One region of the Dorea chungnamensis genome, then DNA from elsewhere that is predicted to be linked to it. Evidence: predicted binding sites of a transcription regulator. Region 1 holds the regulator's gene; the other holds the start of a gene.
What was found. The regulator Rex, encoded in region 1, represses fermentation and respiration genes when NADH is low (regulators of the CRP and FNR family bind a similar motif). The targets are predictions, from matches to a motif close to ATTGTTAANTANTTAACAAT.

Region 1 (15,633 bases):
TTGATTGACTGCGGAGCGAATGTGGATGCCAGACCATCGCATCTGGTTCAGTTTGCCAAGATGGGTTCCATATATATGGAGCATATTGTAGGAATAAAAAATCCTAAGGTAGCGATTGTAAATATTGGAGCAGAGGAAGAAAAGGGAAATGCATTGGTAAAAGAGACATTTCCATTGCTGAAAGAGACAAAAGGAATCAATTTCACAGGAAGCATTGAGGCCAGAGAAATTCCACATGGACAGGCAGATGTGATTGTCTGTGAGGCATTTACTGGGAATGTAATTTTGAAATTGACAGAAGGACTTGCATCTACACTGGTTGGAAAGATCAAGGAAGGTATGATGAGTACCCTTCGCAGTAAAATTGGTGCACTTCTTGTAAAACCGGCATTGAAAGCAACGTTGAAGGAATTTGATGCCAGTGAGTACGGTGGAGCGCCACTTCTTGGATTGAATGGTCTTGTAGTGAAAACACACGGAAGTGCAAAAGCAAAAGAAGTGAGCAATACATTGATTCAGTGTGTAACCTTTAAGAATCAGAAAATTAATGAAAAAATCAAAGAGTGTATTCAAACGGATGTGATATCCGCTGAATAGAGAGAACAATAAGTAGGAGAAAAGGAGAAACAAAATGGAATTCGAAAAAATTAAGGAAATTATTGCTGATGTATTGAATATTAATGCAGACGAGATTACGATGGATACTACATTTGTAGATGACTTGGGAGCAGATTCTCTTGATATTTTTCAGATTATTATGGGGATAGAAGAGACATTTGATATTGAAATTGATAATGATGATGCTGAGAAGATCGTTACAGTAGGAGATGCTGTAGAACAGATCAAAAATGCAACAAATAACTAGGGAATATAGAAAAGAAAAAGCCCAGTAGGGCTTTTTCTTATGTGAGGCATATTATGGGACTGGATTTAAGAATATTAGAAAATAAAATCGGATATAAATTTAAAGATTTTCATTTATTAAAAAAAGCGATGATTCATAGTTCTTATGCAAATGAAATGCATCTGCCAAAATATGAATGTAATGAGCGTCTGGAGTTTTTAGGAGATGCTGTATTGGAATTGGTGTCTAGTGAATTTTTGTTTTATGAACATGGGAAGATGCCGGAAGGTGAACTTACAAAGACAAGAGCCAGTATGGTATGCGAGCCGGCTCTGGCTTTTTGTGCCAGAGATTTGAAGTTGGGTGATTACCTTCTGCTTGGCAAAGGAGAGGAAGCTACTGGAGGACGTAAAAGAGAATCTATCACCTCAGATGCAATGGAAGCACTGATTGGAGCAATCTATATTGATGGTGGTTTTGCTAATGCAAAAGAGTTTATTCAGCGATTTATCTTGAAAGATCTTGAGAATAAAAAGCTCTTTTATGATAGCAAGACTATCCTGCAGGAAATTGTACAGGCCAATTTTAAAGAGGTCATTTCCTATAGACTGATTGGAGAAGAAGGTCCTGATCACGATAAATCGTTTCATGTGGCCGTCTCTATTGGAGAAAAGGTCTATGGCCTTGGTACGGGCCGTACAAAAAAAGCGGCAGAGCAAGACGCAGCTTACCAGAGTATTTTGAAGCTGCACAAGATGAATATAAAGTAGGTGTAGAATGTATTTAAAAAGCATAGAAGTGCAAGGGTTTAAATCATTTGCACACAAGATTAAATTTGACTTCCATAACGGGATTACAGGCATTGTAGGACCGAACGGAAGCGGCAAGAGTAATGTTGCGGACGCCGTGCGATGGGTGCTTGGAGAACAGCGTGTAAAACAATTGCGTGGTGGAAGTATGCAAGATGTTATTTTCTCCGGTACGGAGAATCGGAAGCCTCTAAGTTATGCTTCTGTGGCAATTACACTGGATAATTCAGATCATCAGCTCCCGATTGATTATGAAGAAGTAACAGTCGCCAGAAAACTATATCGTTCTGGAGAAAGTGAATATTTAATCAATGGGAGCGCCTGTCGTTTAAAAGATGTCAATGAGTTATTCTACGATACCGGAATTGGAAAAGAAGGTTATTCTATTATTGGTCAGGGACAGATTGACAAAATCCTAAGCGGTAAGCCAGAGGAACGAAGAGAATTATTCGATGAAGCAGCTGGAATTGTAAAATTCAAACGCCGAAAAAACATGTCCGTCAAAAAGTTGGAAGAAGAACGGCAGAATCTTTTGCGGGTAAATGATATTTTAGCAGAGCTTGAGAAGCAGGTCGGACCTCTGGAGAGACAGGCAGAGACGGCAAAAGAATACTTAAAAAAGAAAGAACAGTTGAAAACGTATGATATTAACATGTTCTTACTTGAGACTGAGAGACTACAGGAACAGATTCAGGGAATTGATGAAAAGCTTGACGTGACCAGAGAAGAACTTGGAGAAGCAAGCAGTCAATATGATGCCATGAAAACAGAATATGAATCTGTGGAAGAACAAGTTGATGGCATTGATGCATCGATTGAAAAAGCGAAAAGTCAGCTCAATGAGACTAATATGTTGAAACAGCAGCTTGAGAATCAGATAGAATTGTTCAAAGAGCAGATTCGCAGTATGCATATGAATGATGCACATTACGATCAGCGTGCAAGAACTATCGATTCAGAAATAAATGTCCGTGAGGGTCAACTTCAAGAATTAAAGTCAGAACAGGAAGCGATCCAGAAACAGATGGATGAACAGATGCATCTTGAAGAACAGGCCAAAAAAGAGCTGATTGATGTTCAATCCAAGATTGCAGAAATCACTGCTTCTGTAGATAAAAATAAAAATGATATCATGGAATTGTTGAATAGCAGGGCATCTACTAAGGCAAAGATTCAAAAATACGATACCATGCTTGAGCAGATTCATGTCAGAAAGGCTGGAATGGATCGCCAGATTCAGGAATCTGAAACGGAGATCCGGGAACAGAGCAAAAAACTAAAAGGTTATCAGAATGAATTAAAAGAAGTATCTTCTAAGATTATTGAACTGTCTGAAGAGAGCAGTCAGTATGAGACGAAAATTGAAGAACTTCAGAAACGACTGGCAAAGCAGACGGAGCAATTTCGTATCGGACAGACAGCATTTCACAGAGAGCAATCCAGATTAGAATCTTTAAAAAATATTACTGAGCGTTATGATGGGTATGGTAATAGTATTCGAAAAGTAATGGACAATAGGGACAGAGAAAAAGGATTGTTAGGCGTTGTTGCTGATCTGATCAAAGTGGATAAAAATTATGAGATTGCCATTGAGACAGCACTTGGAGGTAATATTCAGAATATTGTAACTACAGATGAAGAAACAGCCAAACGGATGATTCAGTTCTTGAAAAAGAACAAGTTTGGACGTGCAACATTTCTTCCGTTGACTACAATTCATGCCTATTCAGGAATCGGGAAGCCGGAAGCCTTACATGAACAAGGCGTTATCGGTACTGCGAATACACTTGTAAAGGTGGAAAGCCAGTATAAATCATTAGCAGATTATTTGCTTGGAAGGACGCTTGTTGTTGACCATATTGATCATGGAATTGCAATTGCAAAAAAGTACAAACAATCTATACGCATTGTAACGTTAGAGGGAGAATTGATTAATCCTGGAGGTTCCATGACTGGTGGAGCTTTTAAAAATTCCAGCAATCTGTTGAGCAGACGACGTGAAATAGAGGAGTTTGAAAAAACAGTTAAAAAACTGAAGCAAGAGATGGATGAGATGGAAGCGTCTTCCGAAGCCTTGCGAAAAGAGCGTGCTGGTTATTATGAGAAACTGGATGAGATCAGTAACAAACTCCAGAAAGCATACGTCATTCAGAACACGGCAAAAATGAATGCCGATCAGGCAGCATCTAGAATGAAAAATGCAAATGAGATTTCTGAGCAGACTAGAATAGAGTCAGAAAGGCTGGATGAACAGATTACAGACATTATTGATAATCAGGAATCCATCAATGTTGAGTTAGATACATCAGAAACGCTTGAAAAGGATCTGACAGAACGAATTGAAAAAGAACAGAAAGTTCTTGATAAAGAACATGAAGAAGAGACTTTGAAGTTAAAAAGAACAGAAGAGATACATCTTGCATATGCCAGTCTGGAACAAAAATTTACATTCGTGATAGAGAATGTAAATCGTATTCAAGAAGAAATCGGTAAATTTCAGAATGAATTAAAAGAATTGGAGAAGAGTAAAGGTGGTACTTCAAAGGAAATCGAAGAAAAAGAGGAGCAGATCACAGAACTGCGACAGACTATAGAGAATTCAAAAGATTTATTTAAAGAGATTCAGAATGAAATAGAAAAATTCAAAAAAGAACGTGAAGAATTAAACCAAAAACACAAAGTATTCCTGCAAAAACGTGAAGATCTGTCCAAGCATATGTCAAGTCTTGATAAAGAAATATTCCGTCTGGAGAGTCAGAGAGAGAATTATGAGGCATCCTCTGACAAACAGATGAATTATATGTGGGAAGAATATGAGATTACGTTTAACCATGCAAGAGAGTTAAGAGACAAAAATCTGACGGATCTTGCAAAGATGAAAAAGAGGATACAGGAATTAAAAAGTGAGATCCGTGCACTTGGAAATGTGAATGTTAACGCGATAGAAGAATATAAGAGTGTATCCGAACGATATGAATTCTTAAAAGGACAGTATGATGATCTGGTGGAGGCAGAAGCAACGCTGGAACAGATCATTGAAGAACTTGATACTGCGATGCGTAAACAGTTTCAGGAGCAGTTTGCCTTGATAGCCAAGGAATTTGATACAGTATTTAAAGAGTTGTTTGGCGGTGGAAAAGGTACATTGGAGCTGATGGAAGATGAAGATATTCTGGAAGCGGGTATTCGAATCATTGCTCAGCCGCCAGGAAAGAAATTGCAGAATATGATGCAATTATCCGGCGGCGAGAAAGCTTTGACGGCTATTGCGCTATTATTTGCTATTCAAAATTTAAAACCATCCCCGTTCTGTCTGCTGGATGAGATTGAGGCGGCATTGGATGATAACAATGTTGTGAGGTTTGCGCAATATTTGCATAAATTAACGAAACATACACAGTTCATTGTAATTACACACCGAAGGGGAACAATGACTGCTGCCGACAGACTGTATGGTATTACTATGCAGGAAAAAGGTGTATCTACACTTGTATCTGTAAGTTTGTTAGAAGATGAGTTGGAGCAATAGGAGGACGATATGACAGAAGAGAATAAGGAAAATATAGGTTTTTTTAAACGTCTGGTCTCAGGTCTCAGTAAGACGAGGGATAATATTGTATCTGGGATGGACAGTATTTTTAATGGATTTTCTCATATAGATGATGAGTTCTATGAAGAGCTGGAAGAAGTTCTAATCATGGGAGATCTTGGTGTTCAGGCTACTTATGATATTCTGGATGATTTGAAAACCAAAGTAAAAGAGCAGCATATCAAAGAACCTTCACAATGCAGACAGATATTGATTGACAGTATCAAAGAACAGATGGATGTAGGTGAAACTGCTTATGAGTTCGAGAAAAAGACGTCGGTTGTTATGGTAATCGGAGTCAATGGTGTCGGAAAGACTACAACAATTGGAAAATTAGCCGGTAAACTCCGGGCACAAAATAAGAAAGTTATATTGGCTGCTGCGGATACGTTTCGAGCTGCAGCGGGGGAGCAGTTAAAAGAATGGGCAAACCGGGCACAGGCAGATCTGATCGGTGGACAGGAAGGTTCTGATCCTGCGTCGGTTGTATATGATGCGGTTGCGGCTGCTAAGGCCAGACATGCGGATGTGCTGTTATGTGACACTGCCGGAAGACTCCACAATAAGAAGAACTTGATGGAAGAATTAAAGAAAATGAATCGAATTATTGATCGTGAGTATCCAGAAGCATTTCGGGAAACATTGGTCGTTCTAGATGCTACAACAGGTCAGAATGCATTGCAGCAGGCAAAAGAATTTAATGAAGTAGCAGACATCACAGGAATCATTTTGACAAAAATGGACGGAACTGCCAAAGGGGGGATTGCTGTGGCAATACAGGCTGAACTTGGGATTCCAGTCAAATATATTGGCGTAGGGGAGACTATAGATGATCTTCAGAAATTTGACGCAGATACTTTTGTAAACGCTTTATTTACAGCAGAATAAGAGAGGAGAAATATTCAATGCTTACATTAGAAAAATTTGAAGAAGCCAGTGAACTTGTAAAAAAGGTTACAAATCCGACAAAATTGGTATATAGTGAATACCTTAGTCAGCAGACTGGCGGAAAGATTTATTTGAAACCGGAAAATATGCAGTATACAGGTGCATATAAAGTAAGGGGGGCATATTATAAGATTAGCACGATGACAGAAGAAGCGCGTGAAAAAGGATTGATTACTGCGTCTGCAGGAAATCATGCTCAGGGAGTTGCGTACGCTGCTCAGAAGTTTGGCTGCAAAGCAACGATTGTAATGCCAACGGTCACTCCGCTTATCAAAGTAAATCGAACGAAAAGCTATGGAGCAGAAGTGATCTTACATGGGGATGTCTATGATGATGCTTGCGAATATGCATTGAAACTTGCAGAAGAAAATGGCTATACGTTTGTACATCCATTTGACGATCTGGCAATCGCAACAGGTCAGGGTACGATTGCGATGGAGATTGTTCAGGAATTACCTACAGTTGATTATATTCTGGTGCCGGTTGGCGGCGGCGGTCTGGTGACAGGTGTATCAACGCTTGCGAAAATGCTGAATCCTAAGATTAAGGTAATTGGTGTAGAACCTGCTGCCGCAGCAAGCATGAAAGCGGCTCTGGAAGCAGGAGAGCCTGTTACCCTAGATAGTGCTAATACAATTGCAGACGGTACCGCTGTAAAGCGTGTTGGAGAAAAGATTTTTCCGTATGCAAAAGAGAATATCGACAGTGTCCTGACGGTTGCTGATGATGAATTGATTGCCGTATTTTTGGATATGGTAGAGAACCATAAGATGATAGTAGAGAATTCGGGTCTGCTGACAGTTGCAGCTCTGCGTCAGCTTGATTTGAAAGGTAAAAAGGCAGTTGCAATCTTAAGTGGTGGAAATATGGATGTAATCACCATGTCTTCTATTGTACAGCATGGTTTGATACAACGAGACAGAATCTTCTCTGTATCCGTACTTCTTCCGGATAAACCAGGTGAATTGGTACGAGTTGCGGCAACCATCGCCAATGCACAGGGAAATGTTATCAAGTTGGAACATAATCAGTTCGTAAGTACCAACCGAAATGCGGCAGTAGAACTTCGTATCACTATGGAGGCGTTCGGAACAGAACATAAACATGATATACTGATGGCACTTGAAGATGAAGGATTCCGTCCAAGAGAGATTGGAGCAAAGCTATACTAAAATGAGATGAGAATTCACAACATTAAAGAGACAGAAAATTTGTTAGAATTTTCTGTCTCTTTTTGTATAAAGAGAGAAAAATTCCCCTTGACACAAAATGTATAATTGTATACAATTATACACATTAAGATATAAAATAATGTTTTGTTTTGGTAATGTCATTTTAAGGAGTGTGTATTATGGAAAATAGAAAAGTTTATTTGGACAAGCATTCGAATTTGCTTCAATTGGAGGAGCATATGTATCCTCTGGTCGATGTTGATACACCGAATGTATTCCGGAATCTATTTCATTATGATGAGATTCCGAAGATTGCATTTAACGATCGTATTGTACCCCATAGTATGCCGGATGAAATCTGGATTACAGACACTACATTTCGTGATGGTCAGCAGTCTCGCGCGCCATATAGCACAGAACAGATTGTGACACTCTATGACTATTTTCATAAACTAGGTGGACCGAAGGGAAAGATTCGCCAGAGTGAATTCTTTTTGTATAGCAAGAAGGATCGGGATGCAGTATATAGGTGTATGGAAAAAGGATATAAGTTTCCGGAAGTGACTAGTTGGATCCGCGCAAGTAAAAAGGATTTTGAACTGGTAAAAGAGATTGGAATGAAAGAAACTGGAATTCTAGTAAGCTGTTCTGATTATCATATCTTTTATAAATTAAAGATGACAAGAAGAGAGTGTATGAATCATTACTTATCAGTGATCCGTGAATGTCTGGAAACTGGAGTGAGCCCGAGATGCCATCTGGAAGATATTACGCGTTCTGATATCTATGGTTTCGTTATTCCATTTTGTCTGGAACTTATGAAATTAATGGATGAATATAAGATTCCAGTGAAGATTCGTGTCTGTGATACGATGGGATATGGAGTAAACTATCCAGGAGCTGTGATTCCAAGATCTATTCCTGGAATTATCTATGGACTTCGTGTTCATGCGGGTGTGCCAAGCGAATTAATTGAGTTCCATGGTCACAATGATTTTTATAAAGCAGTCAGTAACTCTACAACTGCATGGTTATATGGTGCAAGCGGTGTAAACTGTTCACTTTTTGGCATTGGAGAACGTACTGGCAATACACCTTTGGAAGCTATGGTATTTGAATATGCACAGTTAAGAGGAACATTGGATGGTATGGATACAACGGTAATTACAGATCTTGCAGAGTATTACGAGAAAGAGATAGGATATCAGCTTCCGTCAAGGACACCATTTGTAGGAAAGAATTTTAATGTTACCAGAGCGGGTATTCATGCAGATGGACTATTAAAAAATGAAGAGATTTATAATATATTTGATACAGATAAATTCCTCAAACGACCACCGTTGGTTGCAGTATCCAATACATCTGGTCTTGCTGGGATTGCGCATTGGATCAATACGTACTTTCATCTGCCTGAAGAAAAACAAGTAGATAAAAATTCAGAATTAGTAATAATGGTGAAGGCATGGGTAGATAAAGAGTATGAGGAAGGCCGTGTTACGGTACTGACAGATAATGAATTGCTTGTTGTTATTGATGATGCATGTAAACAGCTTGGAGTCAGCCTTGTCCAGGAGAAATAGAATCGAAGAAGGAGCAGAACATGGAAGAATATCAAGACCATTCTCTTAGAGGAAAGGTATTTCAAAAACTCCGTGAAGATATTCTCTCTGGAGTATATAAAGATGATGATGAATTAAGAGAGATTTCCATTGGAGAAGAAATGGGAGTCAGCAGAACGCCAGTTAGGGAGGCGCTTAGACAGTTGGAGCTAGAGGGGCTGGTGACGATCATTCCTAATAAGGGAGCTTATGTAAAAGGTATTACTCAAAAAGATGTACATGATATTTATAAAATAAGATCTCTTTTGGAAGGCTTATGTGCAAGATGGGCGACAGATAATATTTCCGATGAACAGATAGAAGAATTAGAGGAGATTATTCTATTGTCAGAGTTTCATTTGCAAAAAAAGAGTGAAGGAAAAGCGGCACAGGTATCTGAATTGGATGGTAAATTTCATAAAGTCTTGTATGAGGCATCCAACAGTCGTATACTAGAACATGTATTATCTGATTTTCACAAATATGTGAAGATGGCACGTACTTTGTCGGTAGGTGCCAAGGACAGAGCACAGAAATCAATCGAGGAACATAAAGGTATTCTTGAGGCAATTAAGAATAAAGACGCTGATCAGGCTGAAATGCTTGCGAATCAGCATATCATGAATGTTATGGAGAACCTCCATATGGAGAAGTAAATCAAAAAGGAGAGAAGCAAGATGGCAAAGATTAAGATGACAACACCAATTGTAGAGATGGATGGAGATGAGATGACAAGAATCTTGTGGAAGATGATCAAAGAGAATCTTCTGGAACCATTTATTGAACTGAACACGGAGTATTATGATCTTGGACTGGAACACAGAAATGAGACCAATGACCAGGTAACCATCGATTCTGCAAATGCTACTAAAAAATATAAAGTAGCAGTGAAATGTGCAACAATCACACCAAATGCCGCACGTATGACAGAATATAATCTAAAAGAAATGTGGAAGAGTCCGAATGGAACAATCCGTGCTATTCTTGACGGAACAGTATTTCGCGCTCCAATTGTGGTAAAGGGAATAGAACCTTGTGTGAAGAATTGGAAGAAACCAATTACAATAGCGAGACATGCTTATGGTGACGTTTATAAGAATACGGAGATGAAGATTCCGGGACCTGGAAAAGTAGAACTGGTTTATACTGCCGAAGATGGAACAGAAACGAGAGAACTGGTACATAATTATGCAGGACCAGGTGTTGCACAGGGAATGCACAATCTGTGCGGATCCATTGAAAGTTTTGCAAGAAGCTGCTTCAATTATGCTCTGGATACCAAGCAGGATCTGTGGTTTGCGACGAAAGATACGATTTCTAAAAAATATGATCATACATTCAAAGATATTTTCCAGGAAATCTATGATGCAGAATATGCAGAAAAATTTGAAAAAGCTGGTATCGTATATTTCTATACGTTGATTGATGATGCAGTTGCCCGCGTTATGAAATCAGAAGGCGGATATATCTGGGCATGTAAGAACTATGACGGAGATGTAATGAGTGATATGGTTTCTTCCGCATTCGGTTCATTGGCTATGATGACCTCTGTACTGGTATCTCCAGAAGGTTATTATGAATATGAAGCTGCACATGGAACAGTACAGCGTCATTATTATAAACACTTAAAAGGAGAAGAAACATCAACCAATTCAGTTGCCACTATATTTGCATGGACCGGAGCGTTGAGAAAACGTGGTGAATTAGACAGCAATCAGGAATTGATGGATTTTGCAGATAAGCTTGAAAAAGCAACGATCGACACAATTGAAGAAGGAAAAATGACCAAAGATCTTGCTTTAATTACAACTTTAGAGAATCCAACTGTGTTGAATAGTGAAGAGTTTATAAAAGCAATTGCTGAGAAATTGTAGTAATTAATAGTAAAAAGGGGACGTAGTAAAATTAACTTTTACTACGTCCCCTTTTTACATTTAGGGTGTACCCAAATGAAAAATATGTTATACTTGTTCCCAGGAAGGAGTTGTGTATCGTGAAGAGTAATTGTGAATCATGTGCTCATTATGAATATGATGAGGACTATGAATGTTTCACTTGTCAGATGGCATTAGATGAGGATGAATTGTATCGATTTGTGACCAATACATATTACGATTGCCCATATTATAGTTATGGCGATGAATATACGATTGTTAGACATCAGATGTAGATTATATGAATGGGGGAAGTATAGAAGATGAATATATTGATGATTAATGGAACTATGCGAAAGGGTTCTACTTATCATGTGGGAAAAATGTTGATTGATAAGATTGCTACAAAGGAGGATCAGGTAATTGAACTATTTCTACCGAAGGATATGCCTGAGTTTTGCAGAGGCTGTGGAAGATGTATTATGGAAGATGAGACAAAATGTTTTGATTATCTAATGTACATGAAGCGGTTGACTGGCTTGATTGATAAAGCTGACCTGTTGATTCTGACTTCACCGGTTCATGTCATGCATGTAACGGGAGCGATGAAATCTATGTTGGATCATTATGGATATCGTTTTATGGTTCACAGACCGGGAGCTTCTATGTTTCGAAAACAGGCAGTGTGTATTGCAACTGCCGCGGGAGGCGGCGTGAGATCTACGCTTAAGGATATGAAGATTAGTCTCCAGTTCTGGGGTGCCGCTAGAGTGTATACCTACGGAATGTCGGTGGCATCGCTTGGTTGGGATGGTGTCAGTGCAGATAAGAAAGAGCGGATTGACAGAGATTTGAGTAAGCTTGTATTAAAGATTTCCAAAGATCCAGATGGAGTGAATCCAGGAATCAAGACTCGTGCTCTGTTCTATATTATGAGAAGCTTTCATAAAAAAGGAATGAGTCCGGTGGATGATAATTATTGGAAAGAAATGGGATGGCTTGGAAAAGAACGTCCATGGAAATTACTGAAAAAGGAAGAGCTGTAGCTATTCAGCCAGCTCTTCCCATTTTATATACAGCTCTTCAAGTTCTTCCGCAATAGCTGCCTTTTCATTGGCTAATTCCTGACATTTAATGGAACTTGTAAAAATATCTTCCTGCAACATCATTTCGTCAATCTTAGCATCCCGCTCTTCAAGAGTAGTGATGCGTTCTTCGGTTTTCTTCAGTTCGTTTTTTCGTTTTCGCTCGCGAGCCTGTGCTTCTTTTTGTTCCTTCCAGTCGAGCTTAGAATCTGACACATTTGCTGCAACAGAGTCTTTGCCAGAAGATATAGCAGAATTTGCAGTTCCTGGAATATAAACAGAAGACGGGGCACCAGCATAAATGGTTGTTAGCTCGTCTTTTTTTTCAAGATAATAGTCATAATTCCCTATATAATTTACAAAAGTCTGATTCACCAGATCAAGGATCCTTGTTGCTGTCTGATTGATAAAATAACGATCGTGTGAAACATATAAGATAGTTCCGGTATAGTTGTTCAATGCTTTTTCCAGAATTTCTTTTGATGGAATATCCAAGTGGTTTGTTGGTTCGTCAAGAATCAGAAAATTAGCTTTCGAAAGCATCAGCTTCGCTAAAGATACTCTGCCACGTTCTCCACCGCTTAGGTCACCGATCCGTTTAAACACATCATCCCCAGTAAATAAAAAAGCGGCCAGCATATTTCTGATCTTCGTGTTAGTCAAATCCGGGTAATCATCTGAAATTTCGTCAAAAATGGTTTTTTCCATATGTAGTACATGGTGTTCCTGATCATAGTATCCGATCGCTACATTAGTTCCCAATGTAAATGTACCGGAATCTGCTGATATTACCTGATTTAAGATTTTTAAAAGTGTTGTTTTCCCCGTTCCATTGTCACCGATGATTGCAACATGTTCCCCGCGTTTAATGTCAAAACTTATATCTTGAAACAGAACTTGATTTGGAAATGATTTACTTAGATGTTCAACAGACAGAACATCGTTACCGCTGACACAAGAAGGCTCTAATGTTAAGTGAATCTCATTATTTGCTTCCAAGGGTTTCTCTACAGGACGGATCTTTTCCAACATCTTTTCACGGCTTTCTGCACGTTTGATAGATTTCTCACGATTAAAAGAACGAAGCTTTTCAATTACGGCTTCCTGATGCTTTATTTCTTGCTGCTGATTTAAATATTCTTTTATCTGAGCATCACGAAGCTGCTGCTTTTTGGCAGCATAATCACTGTAATTTCCATTATAGGTCATCAATTTTCCAGATTCGATTTCTAAGACCTTAGTCACTACTTTGTTCAAAAAGTAACGGTCATGAGATACGATCAGAACGGCTCCTGGATAATTCAGAAGATAAGTTTCTAACCAAGCTATAGAGTTTAGATCCAAGTGGTTAGTAGGCTCGTCCAAAAGCAAGATATCTGGCTTGGTGAGCAATAATTTACCAAGAGAGACGCGGGTTTTCTGACCCCCAGAAAGGGTATCTACGGGTTTAGAAAAATCATTTTCTGTAAAACCAAGACCTTTTAATACCCCGTTAATCTCACTTTCATATGCATAACCATTCTGGCGTTCAAAAGAAGCTGTCAGACGATTATATGTTTCAAGGCGTGATGTCAATGCATCACCTTCTAAATGTTTTAATTCTAATTCGATGGAACGGATCTGTGTTTCCATTTCGATGATATCAGATTTGGCAAGTTTCACTTCTTCATAGATAGTGCTTCCACTTTGCATAGCCTGATGCTGTGCAAGATATCCCAAGGTTTTGCCTTTGGTTAAAATTACTTCTCCGCGGTCAGAAGGAAGCTCACCTACAATCATTTTAAAAAGCGTTGATTTTCCCGCTCCATTGGGACCAACAAGAGCTGCTTTTTCGTGATCTTCTATATGAAAAGAACCGTCAGCGATAATCACTTTTTCGCCGAAAGATTTACTGATTCCGTGACATGCTAATATCATATTATTTTCATATCCTCCTTTTTCACTCGTTTTCATTATAGCGAAAATAGGACAAAATACAACTAAAAGTTTGACTTTGTTCACACAATTCTATATAATATTTCTTAGAATGAAATGGAAGGTGAGACTATTGGAAGAGAGAGAGATTTCCCAGGCGGTCATCCGTAGATTGCCACGATACTATCGATACTTAGGAGAGCTACTTGAAAATGGAGTGGAGCGTATCTCGTCTAACGATTTGAGTAAGCGTATGAAAGTGACTGCATCTCAGATTCGTCAGGATCTTAACAATTTTGGTGGGTTCGGTCAGCAGGGCTATGGTTATAACGTTAAATATTTGTATACAGAGATTGGTAAGATTCTTGGCTTGGAAGAGGCTCATAATATGATTATTATAGGAGCTGGTAATTTAGGGCAGGCTCTTGCTAATTATGCAGCTTTTGAGAAGAGAGGATTTGTATTAAAAGGAATTTTTGATGTCAACCCAAGATTGGTGGGTGTTTCAATCAGAGGCGTGCCGATTCGTATGATGGATGAGTTAAAGACATTTGTCCAACAAAATGATGTTGAGATTGCAGTTTTGACTATTCCAAAGGATAAGGCAATTGAAGTGGCTAATATGCTGGTAGACAATGGTGTTCGTGCAATTTGGAATTTTGCCCATACAGATTTGAATCTGCCGGATCATATAATTGTTGAAAATGTACACTTGTCTGAAAGCTTAATGCAGTTATCATACAATATTAGCCGATATAACGAAGAACATAAGAAATAATAAGCAAAGACGTGTAATGACTGGCATGCGCAGACGGGCTGGTTTTTACACGTCCTTTTATATTATAAAATGAACTTGGAAGGTGAGATTATGCGATATCTGCTTAATGGAAATCAAATGAAAAAGGCGGATCAATATACAATACAGGAACTGGGAATTCCGTCTATGGAGTTAATGGAGCGTGCTGCAAAGAGATGTGTAGAGACTATGGAGGCGGAAAAGCTTGATCTGTCCAAAGCGTGTATCGTATGTGGTTCAGGGAATAATGGTGGTGATGGATTTGCGATAGCGAGACTTTTAAAGGAAAAAGGGTATCCTGTGACAGTTTGTTTTGTAGGAAATGAATCTCATCGTACGGATGAAACAAAACAGCAGATGAGTAAATTAAGGGAAACAGGTGTTGAGATATTCAAAGAGTACAAAGAAGATGAATATAGTATCATAATAGATGCGATGTTCGGTGTTGGACTTAGCCGTGAGATTATAGGAAAATATTTTCAGATTATTCAGAAGATGAATGAAGCAAAGGCTGTAAAATTTGCTGTAGATATGCCATCTGGAATATCTGCGAATCATGGAAGTGTCCTTGGAATTGCTTTCCGTGCAGATATTACGGTGACTTTTCAAATGGAAAAGCTGGGACTTGCAATCTATCCCGGAAAGGAATATTCTGGTAAAGTGATTGTAGCTGATATCGGAATCCATACGGAAAAAATAATTGCTACCGAAAAAACGGCATATACTTATGAGAAGAAGGAATATTGTAAATTTCTGCCAGCCAGAAAAGAAAATTCGAATAAAGGGACATATGGGAAGTTACTTGTAATTGCAGGAAGTAAAGGTATGTCTGGAGCGGCTTATCTGAATGCAAAAGCGGCATATATGTCTGGAGCAGGACTGGTACAGATCTATACACCGGAAGAAAATAGGATTATTTTACAGCAGCTCCTTCCGGAAGCAATTATTACAACTTATGACATTTTTGATAAGACTGAGTTGTTAAATCTTTTAACATGGGCAGA
Region 2 (15,633 bases), on a different contig from region 1:
CACACCTGCACCTTTTTCTTCTACTGTTACATCATATACATTTCCGTTTACTGTAATTGTATAATTTTTCATTTTAAATTCCTCCTTTGGGTAGTTATGCATTCCATTTATTTGACGGACGACGTCTAATACTTCTTACAACAAATCCATCTTTGCTGCATCCTTCTGCCTCTCTGGCGGCAGCAATTGCTGCAGAAATGACTGCGATCAATTCCAGATCATCTGCGACCGGAGTCTCAACTGCAGAAAGATTCTGAACAGGAGCTTTCTCTGTCTTAACTTCCTGTACAGGCTGCTTTTTGAATTTTTTCTCAATCGCAGGAATATATTTAAATAAGGAAATCAGGAATGAAATAAAAATCAGTACTATAAATACCGTTCCCATTCCAAGTATCGTATTTAATCCTGCTTTTTCCAATATTTCTCCTGTTGAATATTCTGCATCAACTGTCATGCTGTCCAGATAAGAATCTTCATCAAATACAAATGTAATCGTTGCTTCACGGTCTGAGAACTCAACTGCTGTTGTAACTTTAAGTTCATCTGTAGATGCCTCAAATGTATAATCACCATGACCTATATATTCACCACACTCTTTAGTAGCCGCTTGCCACGCCTCCAATGCTCCAAGGAAACTTTCCTGCGTAACAGGGATCCCAGCCTCAGTCAACTGTAGCTCAACATTAAAATCTGTCATGGACTTCCACTGTTCGAGCGTTGCTTCATCGGTACTCGCACAATAACTCAACAGAAATTCTGTCGTCTGTTCAATGGTAGCTTCATCATAATCCATTGTTTTATTGCCGCTTCCACATGCGGTAAAGCAGAGCATTGTCGCAAGCACACAGAGTAATAAACTAATCTTTTTTCTCACTTTACCTCACCTCTCTAAACTGCACCATGTTTTTTCATCGGGCGTTCTTCTCTCTTGGTAAATAACATCTCAAATGCACCGATGACATATTTTCTGGTATCAGCTGGTTCAATAATCGTATCTACATATCCTCTTCTTGCTGCTGAAAGCGGGCTTGACTGCAATTCTTTGTATTCTGCTGCTTTTTCTTTTACAGTAGCCGAATCAGAATTTGCATACATAATCTTAGCTGCAAGATTTGCATCCATCATACCAATCTCTGCAGTTGTCCATGCATACACTATATCTGCACCGATAGACTTACTATTCATTGCTACATAAGCACTTCCAAATGCTTTTCCAATCACAACATTCACTTTTGGAACTGTTGCATTGGCAAATGCATAAGTAAGCTTTGCAGCTTCTCTCGCAAGATTTCTTTCTTCACATTTTCCGGCTTTAAATCCAGACACGTTTGTCAAAGAAAGAATCGGAATATTAAAAGCATCACAAAATGTTATAAATTCCGCTGCTTTTCTTGCTCCATGAGCAGACAAGGAGCCATCAAATTCTGCGACAACTTCTGCATTTTCATTGTATACTTTTGAACGGTTCGCAACAGCACCCACTGTCATCCCATTCAATCGAATAAATCCGGTCACCATATCCTTTGCAAAATTCTTTTTCGTCTCAAAGAACACGTTGCTATCAGAAATATTGGCCAGTGCAATTGCAGTATCTTCAACTGCATTTTCAATCCCTTCACATACACGGTTGAGATCATCTGTACACTCATCGTAGGCAACATTTTCCTCATTATTACAAGGAAGCATACAAATTAGGGCACGAATATTTTCAAGGATTTCTGCTTCTGTTCCCACCACATCTACAAGACCAGACTTTTCACTCTGATATTCTGCAGAAGAGGTATCCAGCTTTGAAATCTCATTGCCAGGAATTGCATTTGGTGAATTCACAAATAACTTTGCATCAGATGCTTCCATGAAGGTAAAATCTGTCAAAGCAGGGACGAGAGCAAGTCCACCACCACAAGTCCCAAAGATTGCTGTAATCTGTGGAATCACACCAGAAGCCATTGATTGTTTTAAGTACAGATTACCAAATGCCTCTAATGCATCTGTCGCTTCCTGAAGTCTAAAACCAGCACAGTCTACAAGACCGATTACCGGCGCACCCATCTTCATTGCCATATCATAGATATTTGAAATCTTTTTCGCATGCATCTCACCAATTGCTCCATTTAATACCGTTGCGTCCTGGCTATATACATATACTAAATTTCCGTCAATTACTCCATAACCAGTAATTACACCATCAGCCGGAGTGTCTTTTTCCTGCATGTTAAAATCAGTGCTTCTGGCAGTAACAGCACCACCGATTTCAACAAAGCTTCCTGCATCAAGTAAAGAAGCAATTCTTGCACTTGCTACATTTTCTGTTGCCATGTTGCCCATAGTATAGTCCTCCATTTTCTTACATATTTAAATTGGGTTGATACTTAATTGTAAAGTAGAACCAAATTTTTGCCAATTGTATTATATCGTTTTTCTTCTCTCCATGCAATACTTTTCGCATTTTTCTGTTAAAATATTATCGAATTATTTTTTTATTATATCAAGTTATCATGGCAGCACGTTAAAGCAACTGTGAATTTTGCACTATTCATTAACTTTTTCTTAACTTTTTATTGTACTTTAGTCTAATTTATGATATATTTATCATGGTTTTTAAATGTAGACATTTTTCTACACAAAAACCGAAACAATACTATATTTTTAATTGGAGGGTTAAAAATGGAAACAACAAAAAAGAAATGGCCATTTGGTTTCTATGTATGTAGTTTCTCTTTCACTCTTGAAAGACTTGCATACTACGCTGCTAAATGGGGCGTTGCCATCTTCATCGTTCTTTCTGCAGCAGAAGGAGGTCTTGGACTTTCCAAAGCTGAGGGTGCGTTGATGAGTTCCAACCTGGTAGCATTTACTTATATCACACCAGTTATCGGTGGATACATTGCTGACCGTTGGATTAGCCCAAGACTCCTCGTTCCAATCGGAGAGATTTTAATGGGTCTTGGTTATTTATGTGCATGGCAGGCACAGAGCAAAGGTATGGTTTGGGTTATGATTATCCTGATTGCTATCGGTACAGGTTTCTTCAAAGGAAATGTATCTGGTATCAACGGACGTCTGTTCCCATTAGCTGACGCAGATACTTTGGACTCTATCTTCAGTATCCAGTATTCATTCGTTAATATTGGTTCATTCTGCGGAACAACATTCCTGACTCTTGTTGCTACAAACTACAGCTATCGCTTCATGTTCCTTCTTTGCGGAATCTTCATGTTCATCGACTGTGCATGGTGGCTCTTTGGAATGAAGTTCTTAGGTGATGCTGGTAAAAAACCATTCCTTGTTGACAACAGAACTGAAGATGTTGACAAAGCTGACAAAGAGAAAGACAATGCTCCTCTTACAAAGCTTGAGAAAAATCGTGTTATCGCTATCTTAATCGTAACACTGTTCTCTGGTGTATTCTGGTTAATCTGGTACATGGCTTACATGCCAGTTTACTATGAATTTGGTCCAATTGAGCAGGGCGGTTCCGGATGGGCTAACTGGAACATCGGTTCTTTCCAGATGCCTACTGCATGGTTTGACTCTATGAATGGTCTTCTTTGTATTATTCTTTGTCCTGTATTCGCTGGAATCTGGGCTAAGATGAAACAAAGACCACAGGGCGACTGGGGAATGTTCACAAAGACATCTGTAGGTATTATTATCCTTGGTCTTTGTACAGCATCCATGGTACTTGCTGCATTCCTTAGCGGTGAAGGAACAAAAGATCCAGTTGGTATCTGGGTTATCATCCTGACAGCTGTTGCTATGTCTGTCGGTGAAGTTATCTTCTCACCACTTGGAAACTCTTTCATCAACAAATATGCTCCTAAGAAACTGCTTGGAACATTGCTTGGTGTATGGCCACTCATCATTTTCTTCGCTGGAAAAGGATATGGTCCACTTTACAACTTCCTTGCACAGTTCTCATTCGTTAAAGCTTACGGTATCGTTACAATCCTGATCATCGCCTGCGGTGTTATCATGTTAGCGTTCACGAAGAAATTTGACGAAATGGTTGGCGGTAAATAAGTCAATACATAAAAGGATTTACTTTTTGAAGGAAAGGGCTCCCGGTTCCCCGGGAGCCTTTTTTTCTACAGGAAATCACATTTTCCAAAATATATCTGTGTATTTCATAATGAAATTACAATATAAAGGAGGCAATTGATTATGACAATTGTAGCAGAAAGAATTGCAAAACTTCGTGCTTTGATGGCTGAAAAAGGGATTGATGCATATGTTGTTCCTACTGCCGATTTCCATCAGAGCGAGTATGTAGGAGAACATTTTAAGGCAAGAAAATTCATTACCGGATTCAGTGGCTCTTATGGTACAGCCGTGATTACAAAAGATGACGGTGGTCTATGGACAGATGGAAGGTACTTCTTCCAGGCAACTAACGAACTGGAAGGAAGCGGCATCCGACTGATGAAAATGTTCGTGGGTGATACTCCATCTATCACAGAATATTTATGCGATAATGTACCAGAAGGCGGCACGGTAGGCTTCGATGGCCGTGTGCTTTCCATGGGAGAAGGTCAGGAATATGAAGATGCATTAACAGCAAAGAATATTCAGATTGATTATTCTGAAGATTTGATTGATGCAATCTGGGAAGACCGTCCATCTCTTTCTAAAAAACCAGCATTCTTCCTGGAAGAAAAATATTCTGGCGAGAGTACAGCTTCCAAACTTGCACGCGTGAGAAAGAAAATGGAAGAAAACGGAGCAGATACACATATCATTGCTTCTCTTGATGATGTATGCTGGCTTCTGAATGTCCGTGGAGATGATATCGATTTCTTCCCATTACTGCTTTCCTATGCAATCGTAACCATGGATGCTGTTGAACTATATGTTGACGACTCCAAACTGGATGACCGAATCCATGAAGAATTAAAGAAGAATAACGTCAATATTCATCCTTACAATAATATTTATGAAGATATCAAGAATATCAGCACTGACAGTGTTGCACTGATTGACCCAATGAAAATGAACTACGCTTTGTACAAGAATATCCCTTGCAAAATCGTAGAAGCTGCAAATCCAACTATCCTTATGAAAGCCATGAAAAATGATGTAGAACTTAAGAACATCAAAAATGCTCATATCAAGGATGGTGTTGCAATCACCAAATTCATGTATTGGGTAAAAACACGTTATGACAAAGAACCAATCACAGAGCTTAGCTCTGCTGCAAAATTAACGGAGCTTCGTGCAGAACAAGAAGGCTATATCCGCGACAGTTTCGAACCACTGTGTGCATTTGACGACCACGCAGCCATGATGCACTACTCTCCTTGCGAAGAGTCTGACGTACAACTTAAATCCGGCGCATTTTTCTTAAATGATACTGGCGGTGGATATTATGAAGGTTCTACCGATATCACCAGAACATTTATCCTTGGTTCTGTTGACCAGCAGATGAAAAAATACTTTACTGCTGTTGTACGTGCCATGATGCGCCTGTCCCGTGCAAAATTCCTTTACGGATGCTACGGATACAATCTTGACGTCCTTGCAAGAGGCCCAATCTGGGATCTTGATCTCGACTATCAGTGCGGTACCGGACATGGCGTCGGATACCTCGGTAACATCCACGAAGCACCGACTGGCTTCCGCTGGTATGTCGTTCCAAGCAAGAATGAACATCATCAGTTAGAAGAAGGCATGGTCATCACCGATGAACCAGGAATCTACGAAGATGGAAAATTCGGTATTCGTATTGAAAATGAATTTGTCGTAAAAAAAGGCAATAAGAACAAATATGGACAGTTCATGCACTTCGAGACTATCACATTCGCTCCAATCGACCTAGACGGAATTGACCCTGATGAAATGAGCAGAGATGAAAAAGAATGGCTGAACAACTACCATAAAGAAGTATATGAAAAAATCGGACCACATCTGACAGATGAAGAAAGAGAATGGTTAAAAGAATATACTAGAGCAATTTAATTAATAGGGGACGTAGTAAAATGCAATTTTACTACGTCCCCTATTAAAAAATGTGGTGTACCCAATCGTCATATGCCCTGTACCCAATTTACAATTCTGCCATTCTTTCTAACACTTTATGATAGAATTCTTCGCAGCTTCCAATACGTCTTAGATCTTCCAGCACGATTCCATCTTTTAAGAATATGATTCTTTTGCATTTGCTTGCCATCTGTGGGTCATGTGTAACCATAATGATGGTCTTTTTCATAACTTCATTGATTTTTATGAATTCATCTACCACGATTTTCCCGGATTTTGAGTCAAGATTTCCGGTAGGCTCATCGGCTAAGATTAATTCGGGATTATTTAGAAGTGCCCGGCAGATTGCTGCTCTTTGTTTCTCTCCACCTGATAATTCGTATGGATTTTTGTCAAGAAGATGGGTAAGGCCGAATTGTTCTGCCAGGCTTTCAGCTCTTTCGATGCATGATTCAGCTTCTGCTTTATCTAGAATCATCGGAAGCATGATATTCTCTTTTACGGACAGACTATCCATCAAATAAAAATCCTGAAATACGAACCCGATTTCTCTGCGTCGGATATCTGCTAATTCGTCTTTCCATAGTTTATCGATGTCCTTTTCTTTAAAATATATGGTTCCCTTTGTTGGTTCATCAATTAATCCCAACACTTTAATCAACGTAGTCTTTCCACAGCCGGATTTTCCCATAATTCCAACAAATTCTCCCTTTTCTACCTCCAGGTCAATCCCTTTTAGGACCCGGATATCATCTGGCTGTTCTTTCTTGCCGCCCGTTTTTGAATAACTTCTATATAGCTTTTCAGTTCTAATGATTGTTTCCATGGCTGCCCTCCACTTTTCTTATGATATAATACTCCAGGCACTTCATCCCTAGTGATTCTACCGCTGTATAAATAAGGAAAATAATTGTCAATACTTTGGAATATGCAATACAGTCAGTCTGTGAAAATAATCTCAGTTTCCACGTTATTGCCGTAAATACTATAATCGAAATAATCGATATTGTCATGGGTACCCAAAAGTAGAACCCCAATTCTGACTTAATGATTTGTAAGCGTTCTCTTTTTCGCATACCCATGCACTCAAGAAATTCTTGTTGTCTCTTCTTCTCATCCATCTCAGACTCTACTTTCATGTAGAGAAGGATCAAACTTACGATTGCCATAATTATCATGATAAACATACTGACTGCAATATTCATAAATCGTTCGGACTTTATCTGATCAATGAGAGTAGTTTTTGAGTACCATGACTGCACCTCACTGTCAAAAGAATTATCAAATACATGATTATCGTCAAATATCTGCAGTTTCTTTTCCACATCTTGTTTCTGATCATCTGCCACATTTATTAAAACAAGTTGATCCGGCCAGTGATGGATCGTCACATCTTCTATTGCTTCTTCCTCGCTGATCTGCTCACCATTCCAGTATATCGTAGTTTTCCACATATCCTCAACTTCTGCGAAATATTCATCCGAGAACACAACAATATTCTCATGTTCACCCTGTCTCAAATTGCCGATAAGGCTGGTTCGCTCCATTCCAATAACTTTACGTGGCTGAAATAATTTCTCTCGTTTAACATAATCATAAGCTATCAATGGCTGTCCAATATGAAGATAAGGAGTCTTCGTCCCCATATAATAATCAATCGGATGTGCTCTCACACTTTTATCTTCCTGATAGATGACATATATTTCACTTCCATCTTCTGCAAGATTCAGTTGTTTTGGCTTTTCTCCTATGTTCTCACACAATTTTCGATAGGTAGACTCTGAGATTCCGATATGTTGTCCCTGAGGCTGTATACACTCCATTGCACCGTTGATTTCTGTAGAATTATCTGCGTTACTGACTCGAACCATTGGATAACTTAACACTTCCGCCTGATTCTCATTTTTTATCTCTTCAAATATAGGCATATCATCTTCAATCGCCATACATACATAATCATATGGGAACATTGTCTCTGGTTCTTCTTCAATCAGAGATGTGGTTACTTCTCGCGAAAACACAAAAAGCACGCAGATATGTAATATCGTAAATAAAAATAAATACCGATATGCCGTCTTAAAATGATGATAAAAATAATTCTTCTTTAATAAACCTCCCAAATAAATTGAATTCTTCTTTTTTCTCAAGCGCAAATACATATTCCAGCAATGTCGCATAAATAAATATAACCCAATCAGGAAAAATACAATATACACCATTCCTTCTGCATGTTCTCTCTGAGAAAATCCATAAACAGAAAACACAATGACTCCTGCTCCAAATATCATGAATAAAGGGCTCAAAATTCCCGGCATCTTTTCTTTCTGTACAGCTTTATATCTCGCAGAAGTTCCACCCGTCTCATAATAAACATCATGAGTTGCCATGGCAGATATCAGATAGACTAGAAAACTGACCAATAGTGTCAACAAATAACTCTTAACCGTAATGTTTTCCAGCAGAATTGCCCCGTTAAATCCATTCCGAATTGCGATACGGCATACAAACAGAATCACATTTCCCAAAATGCATCCACCAATCAATGCCAGTATCATGCATACTGCCAATTCTGTTCCTATAAACAAATACAGTGTTTTGCTTCGAATTCCAAGATTCTGAAATAATGAATAGCTACTCATATGATTTTTCAGGTAAAACATCAAAACAGATACTATCATGAAAATGGATATTATGATTGCCGATGCAAGAAAATTTAGGAGGATTGTGCCAAGTCCCTGTCCGGTAAGGAGATTTTCCACTCCCTGCATCCCAGATAACATTTCTCGCATCCCCATACCTGCAAAAATAAAACTAATCGACACAGTATCTACCAGCACAAAGATACGATAAGTCGCCCAATTGCTCTTAAAATTCTTCCATACAACCTGATAAAATAACGCGGAGTACTTCCCTTCAAATACAAGCCGTTCTTTCCGCTCTTTTTTTACCTGTCGTTCATGCTCTTTAATCCGACGCATCTCTTCGGTCGCTTCCACCCATGAATCTATCATACGATACCCAATGAGATTGATTCCCTGAAGTATCAGCATAATAAGAAGATACAACTTAGCAAACCAACTATCCATATAAAAAGTAGGGCCACTTGTTATACTGAAAAGATTTGCAGCGCAGATCACCAGACACACGCCCGACACAAATCCCTTCTTCTTATTCGAGAACACCTGTAAAATGCTTATAATCCCCAAAATCTGTAGCACGACTAAGAGAAGCAGCTGCCCAATAAACACAAACATCATGGATTGGATATCCGTCCAGTCCATCCAGCCTTCCCCGATTGATGCAAAATCCGCCCGCATTACTGTCCGCATATCTTCAGATGCATGCAAACGAAATAAATATGCATATGTATTATATCTTTTTCCTCCAAGCGAAATCCACGGAAGAAGCAATATGATCTGCATTATGATTCCTGTAACAAGCAGATACTTTCGATCAAGTGACAGTCTTTTCTTCATTCTTTCCCTCTCCTTGTTCCCCATATTATCTTATAAGTAACATCGCAATACCTACAATTCCACACACACGAGATCCCAACCTTTAAGGCAATAGAAACAGCCGACATTACCCACGCCACCGGATCCGCATTTCCTTTTTTTCTCTGTTGTCCATCCAAAAATATTCATGCAAAGTCCTATGCGATAGAAGGATACATTACGATAGAATATTGCAATAAAGATCATCAGATTTGCAGGAATATCAAATTGAACTACTTTCGCCATAAAATCAGCCTTAACCTCTTTTTTTAAGACTTCTTTTCTATTTCTTAGAAGTTTTTCTTCCTCAAGATAGTCTCCCATTTCTTCTCTCACGAACAATTCCTGCTTCATCCGATTCATATACTTTCTACATTCACTACATTCTTTCAGATGCTCTTCCCTCTTTATAATATCCTCTTCCATATTTTCTTTAGACTCATAATTCTTCGGAACCTCCTCTCCTGTAAAATGCATGCTCTTCCTACAATACGCATAATACTGGTTCTTCGCAATCTGACATAGCCAAACCGACATCTTACACCTTCCCTGAAACTGATCCAAATGTTCAAACACAGCTACAAAAGTGGCCTGAGTCAATTCTTCCGCAAGATTCGGACTGCCACTCAGTTTGAGTAAAAAAATACACATCCTTCATATATCCCATGTATACCTCCACAAAATCCTCCACCCCTGCCACCTCCTCAATAATAAGAGTCGGAATTCGACATTTTGTTACAAAAAATTCAATTGGGGACGGGGGTTTTTTCATTTTCCTCCGTCCCCAATTGAATTTGCCGTGTCCCTTTTTGTATTTATTATAACATACACTGTAGATGAATCCTATCAATTCTTTATGAAATGGGAATTTAGATGAGTAAATTTTGTGATTGAGAATGAACTCATCTGGGGGAATTCCTAGCGTGAAGCGCAATGGGGAGCGATGTTTTTATACTATTCATCATTATTTCAATGGAAGATTCAGTTAGTTATTCTGCCAGTTTTTTGACAATATCTTTACTATGATCATTCGCTCTGCATAACGCGCAGGAATTCTCCCGGATGAGGAAGTTACGGATTTGGGGGATGTCAGGCGAGAAGATGGATGGGATGGTTGCCGTTCGTTGGACAAGCGTTAGAATCCGTTACAGGAAAAGAAGCAGATATTTTGTGCGAAGATTTGGCTTCAAGCCAAATCTGAGAAGGCTGCTGAGCCTCGAAATCATCAAGATTTCGGGGTGAATCAGCCTGGTCACAAAATATCTGCTTCTTTTCCTGTTATGGATTCTTAGCGAAGGACTCCGCAATGGCAACCATCCCATCCATCCTCTCGCCGTACACACCCAATTACCAACTAACTCAACTAAATTCCCATCTACTTCTGATTTCTGAACTGCATTGGTGTCATGTTATAAGCTTTCTTAAACATTCGATTAAAATGCTCAACATTCTGGTAACCAACCGACAAGGCAATATTCTCTACCGTCATATTGCTGCTCTTCAAAAGTGCTTTTGCCTTTTTCATTCGAATCTTCTTAACCAGCTCACCAAATGTCATTCCTGACTTCTCTTTGATATATTTAGAAATATATGGTTTGGACAGATAGAATTTTTCTGCCAGATCATCCAAAGTAATGTCAATATAATTGGCCTGAATATAATTCATGATTTCAATCATTCTGGCATCTTTACATGGATCAGCAGATCCCAGTTCTTCTATCTTATTAACAGCTACAATTAATGCCTCAATGGAAGCACGGATAATATCTGCATCAATGCCAACGCCCCAGAAAGTCTTGCCTTTACAGATGATTCCAACATATGCTACTGCCTTAGAAGAAGATCCTTTAGTGAGTGAATGCTCCTCATAAAATGTAAGTTCATAACTAATGTTAAAATACTGCTTAATTGCATTGCTGACAGCATCCAGACGTCCATTACCATTGGCAGTGATCACTCTGCTTTCACCGGCATGATTAATTGTCACTTCTGCCGTAATTCCATCTACCTGTTTAAAATGACATTCATCCACATGGAAGATACTTTTTGTATTAATATAATTATCTGCAAAAATCTGATATACCCACTCAGGTGTAAGTTCTTTGTGTGCCTTATCAGAAACATCTTTTACGAGATATCCAACTTCTTCTCTCATCTTCTGTGGCAGATTAATTCCATGACTTTGCTTCAGGATATAATTGACACCACCCTTACCAGACTGACTATTGATACGAATAACATCAGAATCATACTTCCTTCCAACATCCTGCGGATCAATCGGCAGATATGGAACTGTCCATGTATCACACTGTTTCTCTTCTCTCCAAGTCATACCTTTAGCAATTGCATCTTGATGAGATCCTGAAAATGCTGTAAATACCAAATCTCCAGCATATGGCTGACGCTCATATACATGCATTCTGGTCAAACGCTCATAAGTCTCTCTAATCTTCTGCATATTTGAAAAATCAAGTCCCGGATCCACACCATGAGAATACATATTCATTCCCATTGTAACAATATCTACATTACCGGTACGCTCTCCATTTCCAAATAAAGTACCTTCAATACGGTCAGCTCCTGCCAGAACTCCAAGTTCTGCCGTTGCCACACCACATCCCCTGTCATTGTGAGGGTGTAAACATAAGATAACGTTATCTCTATATTTCAGGTGCTTATTAACATATTCCAACTGGCAGGCAAATACATGTGGCATTGCATTTTCTACGGTTGTTGGGATATTAATAATTGCTTTATTATCTGCTGTTGGTTTCCATACATCCAAGACTGCATTACATACATCAACCGCATAATCTACTTCTGTTCCCGGAAAACTTTCCGGGCTATACTGGAACGTGAAGTTTCCTTCTGTCTCGGAAGCAAGTTTCAGAAGTAATTCCGCACCGGCGATGGCAATCTCTTTAATCTCTTCTTTGCTCTTTCGAAACACCTGCTCTCTCTGAGCAACTGATGTTGAATTATACAAATGAATAACCGCATGCGGAGCACCTTTTACAGCCTCAAATGTTTTCTTAATAATATGCTCTCTTGCCTGTGTTAATACCTGAACCGTGACATCATCTGGGATCATATTCTTTTCTATCAAAGTTCTCATAAATTGATATTCTGTCTCAGATGCTGCCGGAAAACCGACCTCAATCTCTTTAAAACCGATATCTACCAGCATCTGGAAAAATTCCAACTTCTCATCCAAACTCATTGGTTCAATTAATGCCTGATTTCCATCTCTCAGATCCACACTACACCAAATCGGCGGTTTCTCAATATATTCTTTTTTCACCCAATCATAAGTAACCTCCGGTGGCATAAAATATGTTCTTTCATATTTCTTACAATTTTTCATACAAATACCTCTCCTTCTATGACAAATCGAATAAAATTCATCAACTAAATTGTTTTTTTTTAATCATATCCTATCCTAACATATGTCAACAAAAAAGGAAAGTGATAATTTTAATCACTTTCCTTGATGTATTTTAATGTCGTATCATTTCATTTTTCTTCTTCTGGAATCAGACGAAAATCGCTTCTAATTTACCTCCAAAGAACGCTTTTTTGTAATGGTTACTTTCTCTTCATAACATTCAAATATGTCATCCACTTGTTTTTTGTTCATCTTTGGTGTGATCAGACTAACAATTGGTACAATAATCAAACCAACAATCATTGCAATTGCACCTGCATTAATTGGGGATGCGATATAATGCAGGAACATATTGGAAACTGTGATTCCAACACCTGATGCAAAGCTTGCCCATACCGCAGCTTTTGTAACGCCTTTCCAATATAATCCATACATAAATGGTGCCAGAAATGCTCCGGCAAGTGCTCCCCAGGAGATACCCATAAGCTGAGCAATAAAGGTCGGTGGATCCAATGCGATTACTACAGATAATACAATAAAGAATACAACCAATACCTGCATTGTACGTACTTGTTTCTTTTCGTCCATATCTTTCATCACATTACCTTTCAGAAAATCAAGCGTCAATGTAGAACTAGACGTCAGCACCAATGATGCCAGAGTCGACATGGATGCAGATAACACCAATACTACAACAATACCAATCAAAATATCCGGTAGCGTTGACAGCATATATGGAATAATTCCATCGTAGATCATACTTCCGTCTTCTGCATAAATGGTTGGATTATCGAATAATCTTCCAAATCCGCCGAGGAAATAACATCCACCAGAGATGACAACAGCAAATAAAGTAGAAATAACTGTACCTGTGTTGATAGATTTCTCATCTTTGATTGCGTAGAATTTGCCGACCATCTGCGGAAGTCCCCATGTACCAAGCGATGTCAGAATAACAACTCCCAGAAGATTCAGCGGATCTGGTCCAAAGAAAGAAGTAAATGCACCTGGCTGTCCCATTGTCGCCGGCACATCACTTGGGATCTCTGCCATCTGACGGATTGCTGCAATAAATCCACCCTTTCCGCTTAAAACAGCTGCAATAACAGCAATGATACCACCAAGCATAATAATTCCCTGAATAAAATCATTGATAGCTGTTGCCATATAACCACCAAGAATAACATAAATTCCAGTAAATACAGCCATTACAAGCACACAATATGTATAAGGAATATTAAACGCCATCCCGAATAATCTAGATAATCCATTATATACAGATGCAGTATATGGAACCAGAAAGATAAATACAATTGCTGATGCTGTGATCTTAAGCGCCTTACTGTCAAATCTCACTCCAAAGAAATCCGGCATTGTCTTGGAATTCAAATGTTGCGTCATAACTTTGGTACGTCTTCCTAAGACAACCCATGCCAAAAGACTTCCAATGATTGCATTTCCCAGACCGATCCATGTGGAAGCAAGACCATATTTCCATCCAAACTGTCCGGCATATCCAACGAATACAACCGCAGAAAAATAAGAAGTTCCATATGCAAACGCCGTAAGCCACGGCCCTACAGAACGCCCTCCTAATACATAACCATCCACACTCGTTGCATGCTTTCTTGAATAAATTCCTACCGAAACCATAACGGCAAAGAAAACAATAAGCAATAACACTTTAATAACCATATGCTTCTCCTCAACTTTCATTCCCTTTTTGTCGCTTTAAACCGCAACACTTTAACGTATTAAAGTTCGACCTGAAAGTAGTGTATCACATAGGCTATTATATGTCAATGAAAGAATGGCTTGTTTATTTCATTTTCTCCACACGTTCCTGAACAGTCTTATTAAAATTCTCTACTTTTCTTCTGTATGTCCCATCCATATATTTAGAAGTCAACATAAAATCTGCCGTTGCCAGATTATTCGCAACTGGAATGTCGTATACAACCGCAATACGCAGTAATGCTTTTACATCTGGATCATGTGGCTGAGCTTCCAGTGGATCCCACAAAAAGATCATAAAATCAATCTGCCCTTCTACAATCTTCGCACCAATCTGCTGGTCGCCTCCAAGAGGTCCACTATTATATCCTTTTACTGGAAGTCCAGTCTTCTCAGCTATTAATCTTGCAGTTGTTCCTGTTCCACATAAGAAATGTCCTTTTAAGATCTCCTTATTCTTATCGCACCACTCTACCAGTTCTTTTTTCTTACCATCATGTGCGACCAACGCAATATGTTTTGCTTTTCCAATCTCAAATGTTACATAATTATTATCTAACATATTCTATTCTCCTTTCTATGAGTCCTTCTTATCGTACTACATTTTTTCATCATATACAAGAAATTATCATTCCTCTCCCGCTTCTGCATAGTATTTCATAAGAGCCTGCGTTCCAAGATTGCCGTAGCCGGCAGCCTCTAATTCCTCATAGTTTGCGAGCACGAGACTCAACACTTCCAAACTCAGTTCGCTCATATTAGCCTCTGTAAGCGCAAGTTTCATATCTTTTACAAAATGTTTCAGGAAAAAACCTGGCTCATAATCTCCAGCCAGAATCTTTGGTCCGAATATATCTAACTGCTTACTTCCTGCAGCTCCTGTAGATACCGAATCCAAGAATACTTGTGGGTCTAATCCTTTTGCTTTTGCATAAGTCAGAGCCTCACAGACTCCCGACAAAGTCCCTGCAATCATAATCTGATTTGCAAGTTTGGCATGCTGTCCACATCCTGCATTTCCTTGATAATTTATATTTGTTCCCA

Region 2: ABE613_RS11165 (acyl-CoA carboxylase subunit beta) is a predicted target of Rex. The motif match lies at 2,453-2,472, and genes of this name have one in related genera.

Annotation. Positions count from the first base shown of each region.
Region 1 is NZ_JBDOHT010000004.1:27,333-42,965, reverse strand. Features, by position in the region: gene plsX (phosphate acyltransferase PlsX) at 1-597, shown strand, start outside; gene acpP (acyl carrier protein) at 632-865, shown strand; gene rnc (ribonuclease III) at 919-1,614, shown strand; gene smc (chromosome segregation protein SMC) at 1,622-5,182, shown strand; gene ftsY (signal recognition particle-docking protein FtsY) at 5,192-6,130, shown strand; gene ilvA (threonine ammonia-lyase) at 6,148-7,362, shown strand; gene ABE613_RS04720 (hydroxymethylglutaryl-CoA lyase-like TIM-barrel protein) at 7,542-8,942, shown strand; gene ABE613_RS04715 (GntR family transcriptional regulator) at 8,963-9,616, shown strand; gene ABE613_RS04710 (NADP-dependent isocitrate dehydrogenase) at 9,638-10,834, shown strand; gene ABE613_RS04705 (DUF6472 family protein) at 10,954-11,130, shown strand; gene ABE613_RS04700 (flavodoxin family protein) at 11,158-11,880, shown strand; gene ABE613_RS04695 (ABC-F family ATP-binding cassette domain-containing protein) at 11,881-13,836, opposite strand; gene ABE613_RS04690 (redox-sensing transcriptional repressor Rex) at 13,967-14,611, shown strand; gene ABE613_RS04685 (NAD(P)H-hydrate dehydratase) at 14,702-15,633, shown strand, end outside.
Region 2 is NZ_JBDOHT010000012.1:45,339-60,971, forward strand. Features, by position in the region: gene ABE613_RS11155 (biotin/lipoyl-containing protein) at 1-72, opposite strand, end outside; gene ABE613_RS11160 (OadG family transporter subunit) at 95-874, opposite strand; gene ABE613_RS11165 (acyl-CoA carboxylase subunit beta) at 889-2,328, opposite strand; gene ABE613_RS11170 (peptide MFS transporter) at 2,668-4,023, shown strand; gene ABE613_RS11175 (aminopeptidase P family N-terminal domain-containing protein) at 4,165-5,955, shown strand; gene ABE613_RS11180 (ABC transporter ATP-binding protein) at 6,044-6,802, opposite strand; gene ABE613_RS11185 (ABC transporter permease family protein) at 6,786-9,452, opposite strand; gene ABE613_RS11190 (sigma factor) at 9,504-10,121, opposite strand; gene ABE613_RS11195 (2-isopropylmalate synthase) at 10,846-12,834, opposite strand; gene ABE613_RS11200 (sodium:solute symporter family transporter) at 13,021-14,550, opposite strand; gene ABE613_RS11205 (methylglyoxal synthase) at 14,675-15,151, opposite strand; gene ABE613_RS11210 (NAD(P)-dependent oxidoreductase) at 15,218-15,633, opposite strand, start outside.